Regions from separate parts of the Curtobacterium aetherium genome, predicted to be linked through region 1. Evidence: predicted binding sites of a transcription regulator. Region 1 holds the regulator's gene; the other holds the start of a gene.
What was found. Region 1 encodes HrcA, which represses chaperone genes, less so after heat shock. Its sites were predicted from a motif close to TTNGCACTCGNNNNNNNCGAGTGCNAA; they were not measured.

Region 1 (9,104 bases):
TGGCGTCGAGCGCGAAGGCGGCGAGGCGCTGCACGGTGTCCTCGTCCACCGCCACGCCGGACTCGTTGTTGAGCTCGATGCTCACCGGTTGCCTCCTCGGCGGTCGTCCTGGTGCTGGGGGCGGTGTCCGGCCTGCTCGGCGAGACGTTCCTCGTCGTACTGCGTGTAGGCGTCGACGATGCGGCCGACAAGGGTGTGGCGGACGACGTCCTCGCTGCCGAGGCGGGCGAAGTGGATGTCGTCGACGTCCTCGAGGATGCGCGTCACGAGCCGCAGACCCGAGACGTTGCCGGGCAGGTCGACCTGGGTGATGTCACCGGTGACGACCATCTTCGACCCGAAGCCCAGGCGCGTCAGGAACATCTTCATCTGCTCGGGCGTGGTGTTCTGCGCCTCGTCGAGGACCACGAACGAGTCGTTCAGCGTCCGGCCGCGCATGTACGCGAGCGGTGCGACCTCGACCGTGCCGGCGGCCAGGAGCTTCGGGACCAGTTCGGGGTCCATCATCTCGTTGAGCGCGTCGTACAGCGGGCGGAGGTACGGGTCGATCTTGTCGGTCAGCGTGCCGGGCAGGAAGCCGAGGCGCTCCCCCGCCTCGACCGCGGGACGGGTCAGGATGATCCGGGTGACCTCGCGACGCTGCAGGGCCTGGACCGCCTTCGCCATCGCCAGGTAGGTCTTGCCGGTACCGGCCGGACCGATGCCGAACGTGATGGTGTGGTCGTCGATGGCGTCGACGTAGGCGCGCTGGCCGTCCGTCTTCGGTCGCACCGACTTGCCCCGACTCGAGACGATCGGCGTGCCGTACACGTTCGAGGGGCTGCGCTCCTCGTCGATGATGCGGGCCGAGGTCGGGATGTCGGACTGCCCGATGTCCTGGCCGCGGCGCACCATGCCGACGAGCTCGTCGACCAGCGCCCGTGCACGGGTGACGTCGCGCTCCGGACCCGAGAGCGAGACCTGGTTGCCGCGCACGAGGACGCGCACGCCCGGGTACTGGCGTTCGACCGTCTTCAGCAGGCGGTCCTGCGGGCCGAGCAACTGCACCATGGCGATGCCGTCGACGGTGAGCTCCGAGACGGAGACGGGCTCGGAGACGGACTCCGGCTCGGTGGTGGCTGGTTCGTCAGCTGGCAAGGGTGCCTTCCTGCAGTTCACCTGCGAGTACGTGCGCGTGCACGTGGAACACGGTCTGTCCGGCGGCTTCGCCGGTGTTGAACACGAGTCGGAACTGACCGCCGGCACGTTCGTCGGCGATCCGCCGGGCCGTCGCGACGACGTGTGCCAGCAGCTCGGGGTCCGCGCTCGCGAGCTCGCCGACGTTCGCGTACGCCTGGGTCTTCGGCACGACGAGCACGTGCACGGGTGCCTTCGGCGCGATGTCCTCGAACGCGATGACACGGTCGTCCTCGGCCACGATGGTCGCCGGGATCTCACGCGCGACGATCTTCGTGAAGACGCTGGGCTCGGTGTCGGTCATGGTCCCATCGTAGAACGCGCGACCGACCCCGCGCCTTCCCGGTCCGACCGGACGATCCGATCCACGCCGGACCGGCTCACCAGCGCCCGAGCCGCGACTGCAGCACCGCCAGCGCCGCGGGACCTGCGGTCGACGTCCGGAGCACCGTGTCGCCGAGCCGCACCCGCACCGCACCGGCGGCCTCGAGGCGGTCGAGCTCGGACGGGTCGATCCCGCCCTCGGGCCCGACGACCAGGGCGATCTCGTCCGCGTCGGTCGGCGGGTCCCACGTGGCGAGCCGGACCGTCGCGGTCGGGTCGAGCAGGACGAGCGCGCGCCGCCCGACCCCGCCGCCGTCGACGGGCGACGTTCCCGCTCCGCCGGAGAGTTGCGCGGTCGTGACCGGCCCGACGACCTCGGGAACGCGCGAGCGGACCGCCTGCTTGGCGGCCTCCTGCGCGATGGCAGCCCAGCGCGCGCGGCCCTTCTCGACCTTCGCGCCGTCCCACCGCGAGACGCTCCGGGCAGCCGCCCACGGCACCACCCGGTCGACACCGATCTCGGTGGCCGCCTGCACGGCCATCTCGTCGCGGCCGCCCTTCGCCAACGCCTGCACGAGGGTCAGCGACGGCCGGGGCGCCGGGTCGACGTCGACGGACTCGACCGTCAGGACGAGCGCGTCCTTGCCCACGGACGCCACCGCCCCGGCGACGACCGTGCCGCGACCGTCGGAGAGCCGGAGCCGCTCCCCCACGCGCACGCGGGACACCGTCACTGCGTGACGACCCTCGGCGCCGTCGAGCGACACCTGGCCGCCCGCCGTGACGCCGTCGAGCGTGTCGACGAGGTAGAGCGACGCCATCAGAAGTTGAAGAACCGGTCGCGGAGCTTGCCGAACATGCCCTGCTGGAAGCGGGACAGCTGGGGCGACCCGGCCTTGTGGGACTTCGCGAGCTGCTCGATGAGCTGGCGCTCCTTGTGGGACAGCTTGGTCGGCGTCACGACCTGGATGCCCACCTTGAGGTCGCCACGACCCGACCCGCGGAGCTTCGTGACACCGCGGTCCTTGATGACCAGGACGTCGGCGCTCTGCACGCCAGGACGGATCTCGAGCTCGACCGGCCCGTCGAGGCCGTCGATCGTGGTCGTGGCACCGAGCACGGCGTCGGTCATCGGGACCTCGAGCGTGGCGAGCAGGTCGTCGCCGTCGCGGCTGAAGACGTCGTGGTGCCGCACGCGGACCTCGAGGTACAGGTCACCCGAGGGACCGCCGGCCGGCCCGACCTCGCCCTGACCGGGCATCTGCAGGCGCAGGCCGGAGTCGACGCCCGCGGGGACGTCCACCGGGACCGTGCGACGGGCGCGGACGCGCCCCTGGCCCTGGCAGGTGGGGCAGGGATTCGGGATCACGGTGCCGTAGCCGCGGCACGTCCCGCAGGGCGCGCTCGTGACGACGTTGCCCAGGAGCGAGCGGACCTGGCGCTGGATGTGGCCGGAGCCGCCGCAGATGTCGCACGTCTGCGGGCTCGTGCCGGGCGCGCAGCAGGAACCGCCGCACGTGTCACACAGCACCGCGGTGTCGACCTCGAGGTCCTTGTGGGTCCCGAAGACGACCTCGTCGAGATCGACCTCGAGCCGCAGCAGGGCGTCCTGGCCCCGCTCGGCACGGCTGCGCGGACCGGTTCCCCGTCCGCCGCCGCCGCCACCACCGCCGAAGAAGGCGTCGAAGATGTCGCTGAACCCGCCGGCTCCGGCGCCGAAGGGACCGTCCTGCGGGCCCGCGTCGAAGCGTCGGCGCTGGTCCGGGTCGCTCAGGACGTCGTACGCGTGCGTGACGTCCTTGAACCGCTCGGCGGCGTCGGGGCTCGGGTTCACGTCCGGGTGGAGCTCGCGTGCGAGCCGCCGGTACGCCTTCTTGATGTCGGCATCGGAGGCGTCGCGCGGGACGCCGAGGACGTCGTAGTGGTCTGCCAAGTGTTCCTCAGGGGGTGCGTGGGTGGGCGGGGTGGGAGGGCGTCGGGAGGTCAGGCCTCGCCGAGCAACCGGGACAGGTAGCGGGCGACCGCGCGGACCGCGGCCATGTTCGTGCCGTAGTCCATCCTGGTCGGACCGAGGACGCCCAGGCGGGCGATCTCACCACGGGCGGCGAGGTAGCCGCCCGCGACGATGCTGGTCGCGTCGAGACCGTACTCGGCGTTCTCGACCCCGATGCTCGCCGCGACCGCGATGTCGTCGACCTGCATCTCGCCGAACAACCGGAGCAGGGTGACCTGTTCCTCGATGGCCTCGAGCACGGGGAAGAGCCCGCCCGAGAAGTCCTGCTCGCTCTTGGCCAGGTTCGCGGCGCCGGCCATGAGCAGCCGGTCCTGCCGGTTCGCGGCGACCTGTTCGACCAGGCTCGCGACGACGACCCCGGCGAGTGCCTGGACCTCCGGACGCAGCTGCCCGGGGAGGGACCGGAGCGTGGTCGGCGCGTCCTGCAGCGGCAGCCCGACCGTGGCGCCGTTCACGACGGCGCGGAGCTCGGACAGGGCGGACTCGTCGACGGCGACGTCGGTCTCGATGACGCGCTGCTCGACCCGTGCGGTGTCCGTGATGAGCACGACCATCAGGCGGGTGTCGGCCAGGCGGACGAGTTCGACGTGCTGGACGCGCGCGTGCCCCATGGTCGGGTACTGCACGAGCGCGACCTGGTTGGTCAGCTGGCTGAGGAGGCGCACGGTGCGGGTCAGGACGTCGTCGAGGTCGTTCGAGGCACCGAGGAACGTCTCGATCGCCTGCCGCTGGGCGCCGGAGAGCGGACGGGCGGCGGCCAGGTGGTCGACGAAGACGCGGTAGCCCTTGTCGGTGGGGACACGGCCCGACGAGGTGTGCGGGGCGATGATGAGCTGCTCGTCCTCGAGCTGGGCCATGTCGTTGCGGATCGTCGCGGCGCTCACCCCGAAGGCGTGGCGCTCCACGATGGTCTTCGACCCGACCGGCTCACGCGAGGCGACGTAGTCCCGCACGATGGCCTTGAGGACCTCGAGGCTCCGTTCGCTGACCATCGGTTCCCCTTCCGCTCGTGTCGCCGTCCGACTGCTGGCACTCTCACTCGTCGAGTGCTGATCCTACGCCCGACGACCGACGCCCCGGGACTTCTGCACAGGCGCCTCGGTACGCTGCGGGCATGAGCTACGGACAGGAGCCCGGCGGCCCGGGCGACCCCCGCGACGGCCAGCACGGCGGGAAGCAGCCCGACGGAGACCGGTACCCCGGGCAGCCGTACGGCGGACAGCGCTACGGCCAGCAGCAGGACGGCGCGTACGGCAGCGGCTGGCAGCAGCAGCCCGGGCACCCGGAGGGCTACCGGCCCCCGCAGCCGATGACCCCGGAGGACCAGCGACTCTGGGCGACGCTGACCCATGTCGGCGGGATCTTCTCGAACGTCCTCGTCCCCGTCATCGGGTACCTGTTGCTGCGTGACCGTGGCCGCTTCGTCCGCGAGCACACCCGCGTCGCGCTGAACTTCCACATCACGATGGCCATCGCCTACTTCGTGGGGGCCCTGACGTCGGTGCTCGGCATCGGGTTCCTGGTCATCGCGGCCGTCGGCATCGTGTCGATCGTCTTCGGCATCCTCGCCGCGCTGGCCGCCAACCAGGGCCAGTTCTACCGCTACCCGCTCTCGATCGAGTTCGTGAAGCCCTAGCGCCCCCGGCGCACCGACGGGCCAGCGCCTGGGCGCCCCGGCGCACCGACGGGCCAGCGCCTGGGCGCCCCGGCGCACCGACGGGCCTGCGCGCTGGTGCGCCGGGGCGGTGACGACTCTGCGCCCGGTCCCGCGTCAGTCCTCGTCGAGCAGGTCGCGCACGACCGCGTCCGCGAGCAGGCGGCCCGGGAGCGTCAGCTCGAGGGACCCGCCGAGCGCCGCCCGGCCGTCCACGAGACCGCGCGCGATGAGGCCGGCGACCCGGCCACGGGCCTCCCGGCGGAGCTCGTCGGTGCGGAGCTCGCCGCGCACCCGCGCGGCGAGGAGCACGCGCTCGACGTAGCGCGTCTCGGCGTCGAGGGTCTCACGCCCCGCGGCCGGCGACTCGTCCTGCAGCACCTTGTTCGCGTACGCGGCGGGGTGCTTCACGTTCCACCACCGCGTCCCCGCCACGGCGGAGTGCGCTCCGGGGCCGATGCCCCACCAGTCGTGGCCCCTCCAGTACGACAGGTTGTGCTGGCTGGCGTGCTCCGGACCGCGCGCCCAGTTGGAGACCTCGTACCAGTCGTAGCCGGCGTCGCCGAGCACCCGGTCCGCCAGCTCGTACATGTCCGCGGCCAGGTCGTCGTCCGGTGCCGGGAGCTCACCGCGCGACACGGCGCGGCCCATCGCGGTGCCGTCCTCGACGATGAGCGAGTACGCCGACACGTGGTCCGGGGCGCACGCGATCGCGGCGTCGAGCGAGGTGCGCCAGTCGTCGAGGGACTCCCCCGGCGTCGAGTAGATGAGGTCGAGGCTGACGTCGAGCCCCTGCTGCTTCGCGAGGTCGACGACGACGGGCACCCGCTCGGGGTCGTGCGTCCGGTCGAGGGTCGCGAGCACGTGCGGGACCGCCGACTGCATGCCGTAGCTCATCCGGGTGAAGCCCGCGCGCTGCAGCGTCGCGATCGACTCGGCGTCGACGGAGTCGGGGTTCGCCTCGGTCGTGACCTCGGCTCCGGGCAGGATCCCCCAAGTGTCGTCGATCGCCCGCAGGATCATCGCCAGGTCCGACGCCGGCAGCATCGTCGGGGTGCCGCCGCCGAAGAACACCGTCGACACCGGACGCCGCGGGACGCCGGAGCGCTCGAGCACCCGGTCCGCGAAGGCGATCTCGCGCAGGGCGTGGCCGGCGTAGTCGTCACGCCGGACCCCGCGCAGCTCCGACGCCGTGTACGTGTTGAAGTCGCAGTACCCGCAGCGCACCCGGCAGAACGGGACGTGCACGTAGACACCGAACGGGACGTCGCCCGCTCCGGGACCCGGATCGACGAGCCCGTCCGCGGGAGCGGGATCGGCGATCGGCAGAGCACTCGGCATGGAGTCCATTGTCCGTCATCATGGACGGCATGGAGCACCACCAGGTCAGCACCACGGTCCTCTGGGACATCGACGGGACCCTCGTGCGCAACGCCGCGTCACCGGGCAACCTCTACCACCTGGCCCTCGAGCGGGCGATGGGCCGCGACCTGCCCCTGCTCGTCGGCCACCAGCACGGCCGTACCGACGCCGGCATCATCGTCGAGCACGTGCGCGCCCACCGGCTCGACGACGGCCTCGTCCCGACGGTCAGTGGTCACCTCCGCGACCTGTCCGACGAGCGGTACCGCTCCGGGGACCGCCGGACGCCGGCGCCCGGCGCGATCGAGCTCGTGCGGCACTTCGCGTCGCTCGGTTGGCGGAACGGCCTGCTCACCGGCAACTCCGCGCACCGCGCCCGCATCAAGCTGTCCGGCGCGGGCTTCGACGTCGACGCCTTCGACTGGGAGCACTCGTACTTCGGCGACGAGGAGGTGGAACGGTCCGGCGTCACCGCCCGCGCCGCCGCCGCGCTCTCCGGCAGCCGCGCCGTCATCGTCGGCGACACACCCCGTGACGGCGAGGCCGCGGACGCCGTGGGGATCCCGTTCCTCGCGGTGGCGACGGGGGTCTACGACGTGGACGCCTTGCGCGCCACGAGTGCGGTCGCGGTCGCGCGGGACTGCGTCGAGGACGCCCGGCTCATCGAGGACGCGATCGCTGCGCTCGAGCCGCTCGGCTGAGACGCGGGACGACCGGGTCACGCGGGGCGTGCCTCCAGGCCGGGAGGCACGCCCCGGTCGCGCGGTCACCGTCACCCGACCGGTCGGTGCGGCCGCGTCAGTCGCCGCGGAGCGCGGCCAGGTACTTCTCGGCCATCACACGCTGCTGGCGACGCAGCAGCGGCGCGACGAACCGCCACTTCCGGCTCGCCGGCTGCGAGAACTGGCGGACCTGCAACCAGACCGACCCGTCCGGCGTGCGCTCGACGACGAAGGACTCCTCGCCCGACAGCGGGTGTCCCTCGAGCGTGCCGTACGCGAAGCCCTTGCGGTCGCGCTCGTCGATGATCGCGACGACGCGCACCGGCGCCTGCACGGTCTGCCCGAACGCGTGCATCGTCAGCGTCGCCGTCGTGCCCGCGGTCAGCAACGGCGTGCCGTCCGGCGTGGTCCGTTCGACCCGCGGGGTGCCGATCGACGCGGGGACGACCGGGACGCCGTTCTCGTCGAAGGTGACCGGGTTGTACCGGACCTCGTCGTCCTCCGGGGTGTCCTCGACGTGCACGCCCATGCCGCTGCGCTCCTGGATCTGCCAGGTCAGGGCCTGCATGACCGCGGTCTCGAAGCGCTGGTCGCCGTGGCCGATCCGGGCGCGGGACTCCGCCGGCGTGAAGCCCTCCGGCGGGTAGGTCATGAGGTCCGACGCCTGGGTCGCACCGACGGCGCCGTAGGTCAGGGCGGTCCGGTGCTGCCCGCGGCTCACTTCTTCTTCTCTTCGACGTCGCCGGAGAGCGCTGCGATGAAGGCTTCCTGCGGGACCTCGACCCGACCGATGGTCTTCATGCGCTTCTTGCCTTCCTTCTGCTTCTCGAGCAGCTTGCGCTTGCGGGTGATGTCACCGCCGTAGCACTTCGCCAGGACGTCCTTGCGCATCGCGCGGATGCTCTCGCGGGCGATGATGCGGGCGCCGATCGCGGCCTGGATCGGCACCTCGAACTGCTGGCGCGGGATGAGCTTGCGCAGGCGCTCGGTCATGAGCGTGCCGTACGCGTACGCCTTCTCGCGGTGCACGATCGCGCTGAACGCGTCCACCTGGTCACCCTGCAGCAGGATGTCGACCTTCACGAGGTCGGCGGCCTGGTCACCGGTGGGCTCGTAGTCGAGGCTCGCGTAGCCCTGCGTCTTGCTCTTCAGCTGGTCGAAGAAGTCGAACACGATCTCGCCGAGGGGGATCTCGTAGCGGATCTCGACCCGGTCCTCGCCCAGGTATTCCATGCCGAGCAGGGAGCCACGGCGCTGCTGGCACAGGTCCATGATCGCGCCGACGTAGTCCTTCGGCGCGAGGATGGCGGCGCGGACCATCGGCTCGCGGACCTCGACGATGCGGCCGGTCGGGAACTCCGAGGGGTTGGTGACCTCGGTGACGGTGTTGTCCTCGGTCGTGACCTCGTAGACCACGCTCGGCGCGGTCGTGATGAGGTCGAGGTCGAACTCGCGGCGCAGCCGCTCGGTGATGATCTCGAGGTGCAGCAGCCCGAGGAAGCCGCAGCGGAAGCCGAAGCCGAGCGCGACGGAGGTCTCGGGCTCGTAGACCAGTGCGGCGTCGGACAGCTTGAGCTTGTCGAGCGCCTCACGCAGCACCGGGTAGTCGCTGCCGTCGATCGGGTACAGGCCCGAGAAGACCATCGGCTTCGGGTCGGTGTAGCCGGACAGAGCCTCGGTCGCCGGACGCTGCGCGCTCGTGACCGTGTCGCCGACCTTCGACTGCCGCACGTCCTTCACGCCGGTGATGAGGTATCCGACCTCGCCCACGGACAGCCCCTTCGTCGGGGTCGGCTCGGGGCTCGACACCCCGATCTCGAGGATCTCGTGCGTCGACTTGGTCGACATCATC
Region 2 (9,104 bases), 1.6 Mb from region 1:
CAGGTCGAACTGTCGACCGAGCGCGGCGGCGGCGTCTGGTGGTGGGTGGTTGCTGGGCACGATAGGTGTTGCCCGATCCTGGTGCGGGAGTTCCATCTTCGTCCGGTCCGGGTCCCACCGCGACCGGGCGCCGCGGATCGAGGCGCTCGCCCGCACCTACGATGGACGGGTGCTGCTCGCGATCGACACCTCCGCCGGGACCTCCGTCGCCGTCGTCGACCCGACGACGCGTCAGGTCCTCGCCGTCCGCGAGACCGACGACACGCGCCGGCACGCCGAGGTCGTCGGCCCCTTCCTCGACGAGGTCCTCCGCGACGCCGGGATCACCCCCGCCGACGTCACCGGCGTGGCCGCCGGCATGGGCCCCGGTCCGTTCACCGGCCTGCGAGTCGGCATCGCCGCCGCGCGGACGTTCGCCGCCGCCCGCGGCGTCCCCGTCCTCCCCGTCGTCAGCCACGACGCGGTCGCCGCCGGACAGGACGGCCGCCTCGTCGTCCTCACCGACGCCCGCCGTCGCGAGGTCGCCTGGAGCGCCTACGACGCCGACGGCGTCCGCGTCGCCGGTCCCGGTCTGGCCAGGCCGGCGGACCTGGACGACGCGCTGCGGGCCTCCCGTGCGGACACCGTCGACTGGCGCCGCGTGACGGCCGCCACCATCCCGGCCGGGAGGCTCGGGGTGCTCGTCGCGGACCGGCTCGCCTCCGGCGCGCCCCTGGCCGCCGACACCCCCGTCTACCTGCGCGAGCCGGACGTGACCGTGCCCGGGGCGCCGAAGCGGGTGGCGCGGTGACCGCCGTGCTGCCGGACGGGCTGCGCCTGCGGCGGGCGCACCCGCAGGACCTCGACGACGTCATGTGGCTCGAGCACGTCTCGTTCCCGACGGACGCCTGGTCGGCCTCGCAGATGTCCGGCGAACTGCACTCCCCGCACGGGTACTACGTCGTGGTCGAGACGACCGACGAGGGCTCGGCGCCGACGGTCGTCGGGTACGCCGGGCTGTCGTCGCTGCCGGGCAACCCGGTGGCGGACGTGCAGACGATCGCGGTCGCCGCGAACCAGCGGGGCAAGGGCCTCGGCCGGGTGCTGTTCACCGAGCTGCTCGACGAGGCACGACGCCGCGACGTGCACGAGGTGTTCCTCGAGGTCCGTGCCGACAACCCCGTGGCGCAGACGATGTACACCGCGTTCGGCTTCGAGCACATCGCCACCCGGCCGCGGTACTACCAGCCCGACGGCGTCGACGCGTGGGTGATGCGGGCGGAACTGCCGGCGCAGCCCGACGTGGCCGGGGCCGGGACCGGGGACCGCCCGAGCGGTGTCGGACCGATCGGACAGGAGATCCTCGATGACCGCGGTTGAACCACTGGTGCTCGGCATCGAGACCTCGTGCGACGAGACCGGCGTCGGCATCGTGCGGGGGACCACCCTGCTCGCGAACGTCATCGCCTCGAGCATGGACGAGCACGCCCGCTACGGCGGCGTCGTGCCCGAGGTCGCCGCGCGCGCGCACCTCGAGGCGATGACCCCGACGCTCGAGCAGGCCCTCGAGCAGGCCGGCGTCACGCTCGACGAGCTCGACGCCGTCGCCGTGACCGCCGGTCCCGGGCTCGCGGGCGCCCTCATGGTCGGTGTCGGGGCCGCGAAGGCGCTCGCCGTCGCCACGGGCAAACCCCTGTACGGCGTGAACCACCTGGTCGGCCACGTCGGCGCGGACGTGCTGCGGTCAGACGGCTCGGAGATCGACCTGCCGACGGTGGCGTTGCTGGTGTCCGGCGGGCACACGTCGCTGCTGCTCGTGCGCGACCTGGTCGGCGACGTCGAACTCCTCGGCGAGACCATCGACGACGCCGCGGGAGAGGCGTTCGACAAGGTCGCGCGCCTGCTGGGTCTGCCGTACCCGGGCGGCCCGCAGATCGACCGGGCAGCGGCGGACGGCGATCCCACAGCGATCCGGTTCCCCCGCGGACTGACCCTGCCGAAGGACATGGCCGCACACCGGTACGACTTCTCGTTCTCCGGGCTGAAGACCGCCGTCGCGCGCTGGGTCGAGCGCTGCCGTGACGACGGTCGCGACGTCCCCGTCGCCGACGTCGCCGCGAGCTTCCGCGAGGCCGTGGTCGACGTCCTGCTGACCAAGGCCCTCGCAGCCTGCCGCGACACCGGTGTCGACCGGCTGTTGCTCGGCGGCGGGGTCGTGGCGAACGCCCGGCTCCGCCAGGTCGCCGAGGAGCGCTGCGCCGCTGCCGGGGTGGCGCTGCGGATCCCGCCGTTCGACCTGTGCACGGACAACGGCGCGATGATCGCGGCCGTGGGCGCGCGGCTCGTGGCCGAGGGGCACGCACCGAGCGACCTCGGCATCGCCGCCGACTCGACCCTGCCGGTGACGACCGTCCAGGTCTGACCACCGGTCCGTCTGTTGGCGGCACGGCCCGCTGAGCGGGGGCACGGCCCGCTGAGCGGGGGTGCTGCCTGCTGAGCGGGGGCGCTGCCCGCTGAGCGGGGGCGCTGTGCGGGGCGGGGGCGCTGCCCGCTGAGCGGGGGCGCTGTGCGGGGCGGCTGTCCGGGGACGGGCCGTCCCGCAGGGTCCCGCCACGCGGGTCATCGTCCTGGGTCCGGTGCACCCCGACTCCTGAACGAGGGTGGGACCCGTGTGGGAAGATCGGGGCCGGCGACCGACCGGCCGCCGGGAGGGGTGCACCGTGTCCGACCAGAACGACCGATCGACGCACGACGAAGCGTCGGACCAAGCATCGGACCACGCGTCGGGTCAGCCGTCGCAGGACGGGCGGTCACCCGTGGCGCGTGACCCCTTCGCGAGCTCCGGACAGGGTTCGGCGGCGCAGGGCGTCACCGACCCCGCGGGCGACCGCAGCGGGTCGGCCGCGTCGTCCTCGTACGGTGCGGCGTCGGGCTCCTCGGCGTCCGGTGCGCCGTGGGCCGGGCCCTCGTCGTCCGGCGCGGACCAGGCGCGGTACGGGCAGCCGCCGCAGTCCGGGCAGTCGGGGCAGTACCCCCAGGCCGGCCAGTACGGCGGAGCGGGCCAAAACGGCCAGGCGGGCCAGTACGGCCAGGCGGGCCAGTACCCCCAGGCCGGCCAGTACGGCGGAGCCGGCCAGTACGGGGGAGCGGGCCAGTACGGTGGAGCGGGCCAGTACGGCCAGGCGGGGCAGCACCCGCAGACGGGCCAGTACGGCAAGTCGGGCCAGTACGGCGGAGCGGGCCAGTACGCCGGCTCCGGCCAGTACGGCGGAGCGGGCCAGTACGGCGCAGCGGGCCAGTACGGCCAGTCGGCCAACCCGTACGCCGCGAGCAACCCGTACGCCGCGAGCAGCCCGTACTCCTCCGGACGGCCCCGCACGACGAGCACGCTCGCGATCCTGTCGCTCGTCTTCGCCCTCGGCGGAGTGGTGGTCTGGCCGCTGATCATCCTCACGAGCCCGGCCGGAGCCATCATGGGGCACATCGCCCTCGGCAGGATCCGGCACACCGGCGAGCAGGGTCGCGGGCTCGCGCTCGCCGGGATCATCTGCGGATGGGCGATGACGGCGCTCTACGTCATCGCCGTGATCGGGTTCATCGCCCTCGGCATCGCGTCGGTGCAGACACCGCCGGGCGGCTGGGACGGCTCCGACGGCGCGGGCGCCTTCATCGCCTGACCGGCGCCACACCGTGCGCGCCGCGCCAGGTCCTCACGGCTGTGACCCGCGACCGGCGACCCGCCGCATCGAGTCCGGAGGACGGAGCGGGACCGCTCAGCCGGCCACGTCGGTGAGCCGTTCGCACAGGACGGCGGTGTGGCGACCCTCCAGGCGGGTGAGCACGAGCGTGACGCGACCACGGCCCCGGAGACGCAGGCGCTTGCGGAACTCCGCGGGGTCGACGTCGACGCCCCGCTTCTTGATCTCGACGGTGCCGATGTCGTCCGCGGCCAGGCGGGCGGCCAGGCGCTTGACGTCGAGCGGCATGGTGTCGACGACCCGGAACCCCTGCGCGAAGGGGGTCAGGACCGCCTGGTCGCTCGTCACGTAGGCGATGCCCTCGGAGAGCATGTGCCCGTCGAGCGAGCGGGCCAGGTCGCCGATCAGCCGCGCGCGGATCACGGCGCCGTCGGGCTCGTAGAGGTAGGCGCCGAGCGGCCCGACCTCGACGTCCTCGGCGTCGGCGGCACCCGTCAGCTCGGCGATGCCGTGCGGCCCGATGACGGTCGCGGCGCGGCAGATGCCGGGGCGGGCGAGCGGCCCGAACCAGAGGGCGAGTTCGACGACCTCGCGGTCGACCGAGGTCCACTGCGCCTCCGCGGTGTCCGGGATGAGGTCGCGGTCGATGCCCGGGCCGAGCTTCACCCCGGTCGGCGTGGTCGTCGCGGCGGCGAAGACGGTGTCCAGCGAGGGCGACCAGTCGTCGGGGTCGGCGAGGCGGCGGGTGTCGGAGTGCCCGCTCGTCCGGCGGGCGGGGTCCATCCACACGCCGTCGACGGTCGACACGTCGTAGGTCGCGGCGTCCCCGAGTTCGACCCGCGCGTTCGGCCAGGGTGCGAGGTTGTGCGTCGCGACCGCGGCCGTCACCTCGTCCCGGTCGACGGCGGTCACGTCCAGGTCGAGCGCGGCCATCGCGAGGGCGTCCCCGCCGATCCCGCAGCCGAGGTCCGCCACCCGGTGCAGCCCGGCGGCAGCGAAGCGTCCGGCGTGCTGCGCGGCGACCTGGAGGCGGGTGGCCTGCTCGAGGCCGGCCTCGGTGAACAGCATCCGCGCGGCGAAGTCGCCGAACTTGCCGCGGGCCTTCTGCCGGAGCTTCGCCTGGGTGAGGACCGCCGCGACGAGCGCCGGGTCGTGCCCCTCCGCCCGCAGTCGCGACACGACCCGGACGATCTCGCCGCCGTCCGAGACCGAGGGCGTACGGTCGAGCAGGTCCATCCCCGCCGGGGTCAGCAGCTGGGTCAGTTCGGCGGCGTCCATGCCCCGATCCTCCCAGGTGTCGACTCCGACCGGATGTGCTGGCACTCGGATTGACCGAGTGCCAGTGACGTCCTAGAGTTGGCGTTGGCACTCTCCCCCGGAGTGTGCCAACCCGGTTTTCGTCAGTACCGAACACGTACCGAGAAAGAAGAGGTCACCGTGGCCGTCAGCATCAAGCCGCTCGAAGATCGCATCGTCATCCGCCAGGTCGAGGCGGAGCAGACCACCGCGTCGGGTCTGGTCATCCCGGACACCGCGAAGGAGAAGCCCCAGGAGGGCGAGGTCGTCGCCGTGGGCCCGGGTCGCATCGACGACAACGGCAACCGCGTGCCGCTCGACGTCGCCGTCGGCGACAAGGTCATCTACTCCAAGTACGGCGGCACTGAGGTCAAGTACTCCGGTGAGGACCTCCTCGTCCTCTCGGCCCGCGACGTCCTCGCGGTCATCGAGCACTGACACCTGCTCCACCGAACGCCCCGTCGGCCTGGCCGACGGGGCGTTCGTCGTCCCGCCGACGGACGATCCGCCGGCGAGCGGCGAGCGGCGAGCGGCGTGCGGCGAGCGGCGACCGGCGAGCGGCGGGTGGCGGGCGGCGCCGACGAGGGCCTCGTGTCGGCCGGGAGGCGCGGCCTCGACCTGCGCCGTCGGCCCGCCTTCCTAGGATGGTTCCGTGAGTGAACCGAGTCCCACGCGCCCCGCGCGCAGCGAGGCATCCGTCGGGGTCGTCCAGGCACTCGTGGCCTACGGGCTCTGGGGACTCATGCCGTTGCTCTTCGCGGCCATGGCCCCCGCCGGCGCGTTCGAGATCGTCTCGTGGCGCATCGTCTTCGGCCTGGTGTTCTGCGCCGTCGCGATCCTCGCCACCCGGTCGTGGCTCCGCACCCGGTCCCTGCTCGTGCAACCGCGCGTGATGGGCGTCATGGGCATCGCCGCCGGCCTCATCCTCGTGAACTGGACCGTGTACGTCCTCGCGACCACCACGGGCCACACTGTCGAGGCGGCGCTCGGCTACTTCATCAACCCGCTCGTCACGATCGCGCTCGGTGTCCTGGTGCTCCGCGAGCGGCTCCGTCCCCTGCAGTGGACCGCCGTCGGCATCAGCATCCTGGCCGTCGTCGTCATCGCGGTCGGGTACGGGCAGATGCCGTGGATCTCCCTCGCGCTGGCGTTCTCGTTCGGCGCGTACGGCCTCGTGAAGAAGCGGGTCGGCGGCACGGTCGACGCGCTGAGCGGCCTGGCGATCGAGACCGTGTGGCTGCTGCCCCTGGCGGTCGGCGCACTCGTGGTCCTCGGGGTGACCGGCGTCGGCGGCGGACTGACGATCGGGAGCGAGGGCTGGCTGCACACGCTCGTCACGGTGCTCACCGGCCCGGCGACCGCGGTGCCGCTGCTGCTCTTCGCGTCCTCGGCACGACGGGTCAGCCTGTCGACGCTCGGGCTGACGCAGTACCTCGCCCCGGTGATGCAGCTGCTCGTCGGGGTGCTCGTCCAGCACGAGCCGATGTCGCCCTCGCGGTGGGTCGGCTTCGGGATCGTCTGGCTCGCGCTCGTCCTGCTCACGGTCGACTCGTTCACCGCTGCGCGGCGGAGTGCGCGACGCGCCCCGGCGGTCGAGCCGGCCTGATCTGACGGCGGGGAGGCGCGCCTCCTGTCCGGGTGCCGCGGGTGTGGCGGGTCCGGCGGGTCCGGCGGGTCCGGCGGGTCCGGCGGGTCTGCGAGACGCCCCCGTCTGTCCCGGACGCCGCTCCGACGCCGAGACGGTGCGGTTTCCCGCGGCGTTTCGAGCACTCGGCGGCGTGACGGGCCGACACCGGTGTCTCGAGAACCTGGCGTCTCGAGCACTCGGCGGCGTGACGGGCCGACACCGGTGTCTCGCCGCGCCTCCACCGGCGGCCCGACCGGCGGGTGCAACCGGCGCGCACGGGGACGGCCCCCGGGAGCAGCTGCTCCCGGGGGCCGTCGGTGGTGCTGGTGTGGCTACTTCGAGACCGAGCCCTGGATGGCGCTCTGGTACACGGGCTTGTTGTCCGCGTCGAACTTGTAGATGCCGATGTAGGCGCTCGACGGGTCGTTCTTCTCGTCGAACGGACCGATGCCGGACGGGCCGGTGTAGTGGATGTCCTTCCCACCGTCGAGCAGCGTCTTGCACTCCTTGAAGGTGGAGCACTCGGTGCCGCCGTCCGCACCGGACACCGCGGCCATGTTGGCCTGGATGGTGCCGGAGTCGGTGCCCTTGCCCTTCACCGCGGCGAGGGCGGCGAGGGTGGTGGCGTCGTAGGACTCGGCCGCGTACGAGAAGTCGGCCAGGTCCTTGTTGGAGGACTTCTTGTAGAAGTCGACGAGACGCTTCTTCAGGTCGTCCTTCGGGCTGGCGCCGGGGATGGTGCCCTGCGCGCCGTCGAGGGTGCCCTTGTCGAAGTCCTTCGAGTAGTCCGCGGTGTTGCCGTCGGACATGTAGATCTTCGCCTTGTTCCCCTGCGAGACGAGCTCGGGGATGATCGACTTCGTCTCGTCGAAGGCCAGCACGACGATCGCGTCGGGCTTCGCGGCGAGGGCCGCGGTCACCTCGGACGAGAACGTGGTCTGTCCGGGCGGGAACTCCTGGCCCTTGCCCTTCGCGCCGTAGACGACCTGACCGCCGGCGGCCTCGACGGCCTCCTGCACGGAGTTACGCAGGCCGGTGCCGTACGTGTCGTTGAAGACGAGGAAGGCGACCTTGGCGTTGCCGTCACCGGTGACGAGCTGCCCGAGGGCGGATCCCTGCACGGAGTCCGGCGGAGCGGTGCGGTAGTAGTGCGACGAGTAGCCGGACAGGTCCGTCGCCGTGTTGGCCGGCGAGATCTGCACCATGCAGTTGCTCGTCAGCTGGTCGATCACGTTGAGCGTGACCGAGGAGGACTCGGCGCCGATGACGACCGGCACCTTCGCGTTGACGAGCTTCGTCGCGGCCGAGCTCGACACGGTCATGTCGTTGCTGTCACCGGAGTCGGTGGCGGGGTCGATCGTGACGTCCTCGTCCAGCACGCCACCGGCGGAGTTGATGTCCTCGACGGCGAGGCCGACACCGGACTCGGCGGGCGGGTTGAGGTACGCGAGCGAACCGGTGAGCGGCAGGATCGTGCCGATCTTCAGCGGGTCGGTGCTGGGCGACGAGGGGGCCTCGCAGCTCGCCGCCGGGTCCTTCTTCGCGCCGCCGGCCTTGGCCGACTCGGACGCGCCGTCACCGGCGTTGCTCGAGGTGGAGCAGGCGGCCAGGAGCACCGCTGCCGCCCCCGCCAGTGCCAGCGCCGTGGTGGCGCGGGTGGTTCTGATCATCCGTGGAACCCTTTCTCTGCGCGGAGGCCCTACCGCATCGGGTCGAGCGCGGCGTCTCCGCGTGGGATTGGAGAGAAAACTAGGGTCGATGTGTTTCGCCCGTGTGACGGAAGGACACACCTGGATGTTTCGTTACATACCCGTGACACTTCTGAACGGGCTCACCGGAACCCCTGATCAGGAGTCCGTCTGGACGGTAGTTACGCTCCCGAACAGCCGTCCTGGAGGCGCGGCGTACGGTCCGCAGGCATGAGCGACACATCCTCCACCACCGTCTTCCGACCCTCGCGGGCCATCGTCACCGGCGCCGAATCGGGCATCGGCCGTGCCACCGCCGTCGCCCTCGCGGCGGCCGGGATGGACGTCGGCATCACCTACCTGTCCGAACCCGACCGTGCCGAGGAGACGGCGGCCGAGATCCGCGGGCTCGGCCGGACGGCGGTCGTCGAGCAGATCGACGTCACCGACCTGGCGGGTGCCGGCGCCGTCGTGGACCGCCTGGCGGAGCAGCTCGGTGGCGTCGACGTCATCGTGGCGGACGCGGGCACCGGCGACAACGCCCCCTTCCTCGAACTCACGCTCGACCAGTGGCGGCACACGGTCGCGACCGACCTCGACGGAGCCTTCGTGACGATCCAGGCCGCCGCTCGACGCATGGTCGCCCAGGGTACCGGCGGGCGCATCATCGGCATCACGAGCGTCCACGAGCACCAGCCCCGCTACGGTTCGAGCGCCTACGACGCGGCGAAGCACGGGCTCGGCGGTCTGCTCAAGACGATCGCCATCGAACTCGCCGAACACGGCATCACCGCGAACGCCGTGGCACCGGGGGAG

Region 2: groES (co-chaperone GroES) is a predicted target of HrcA. The motif match lies at 4,994-5,020, and genes of this name have one in related genera.

The regions. Positions count from the first base shown of each region.
Region 1 is NZ_CP076544.1:1,394,389-1,403,492, forward strand. Features, by position in the region: gene ybeY (rRNA maturation RNase YbeY) at 1-85, opposite strand, end outside; gene KM842_RS06440 (PhoH family protein) at 82-1,137, opposite strand; gene KM842_RS06445 (histidine triad nucleotide-binding protein) at 1,127-1,480, opposite strand; gene KM842_RS06450 (16S rRNA (uracil(1498)-N(3))-methyltransferase) at 1,557-2,321, opposite strand; gene dnaJ (molecular chaperone DnaJ) at 2,321-3,433, opposite strand; gene hrcA (heat-inducible transcriptional repressor HrcA) at 3,484-4,506, opposite strand; gene KM842_RS16020 (DUF4870 domain-containing protein) at 4,629-5,150, shown strand; gene hemW (radical SAM family heme chaperone HemW) at 5,286-6,509, opposite strand; gene KM842_RS06475 (HAD family hydrolase) at 6,539-7,231, shown strand; gene KM842_RS06480 (DUF1990 domain-containing protein) at 7,329-7,973, opposite strand; gene lepA (translation elongation factor 4) at 7,970-9,104, opposite strand, start outside.
Region 2 is NZ_CP076544.1:3,170,955-3,180,058, forward strand. Features, by position in the region: gene KM842_RS14725 (RNA polymerase sigma factor) at 1-60, opposite strand, end outside; gene tsaB (tRNA (adenosine(37)-N6)-threonylcarbamoyltransferase complex dimerization subunit type 1 TsaB) at 170-790, shown strand; gene rimI (ribosomal protein S18-alanine N-acetyltransferase) at 787-1,359, shown strand; gene tsaD (tRNA (adenosine(37)-N6)-threonylcarbamoyltransferase complex transferase subunit TsaD) at 1,346-2,401, shown strand; gene KM842_RS14745 (DUF4190 domain-containing protein) at 2,700-3,656, shown strand; gene KM842_RS14750 (class I SAM-dependent methyltransferase) at 3,753-4,955, opposite strand; gene groES (co-chaperone GroES) at 5,115-5,411, shown strand; gene rarD (EamA family transporter RarD) at 5,626-6,579, shown strand; gene KM842_RS14765 (ABC transporter substrate-binding protein) at 6,933-8,270, opposite strand; gene KM842_RS14770 (SDR family oxidoreductase) at 8,520-9,104, shown strand, end outside.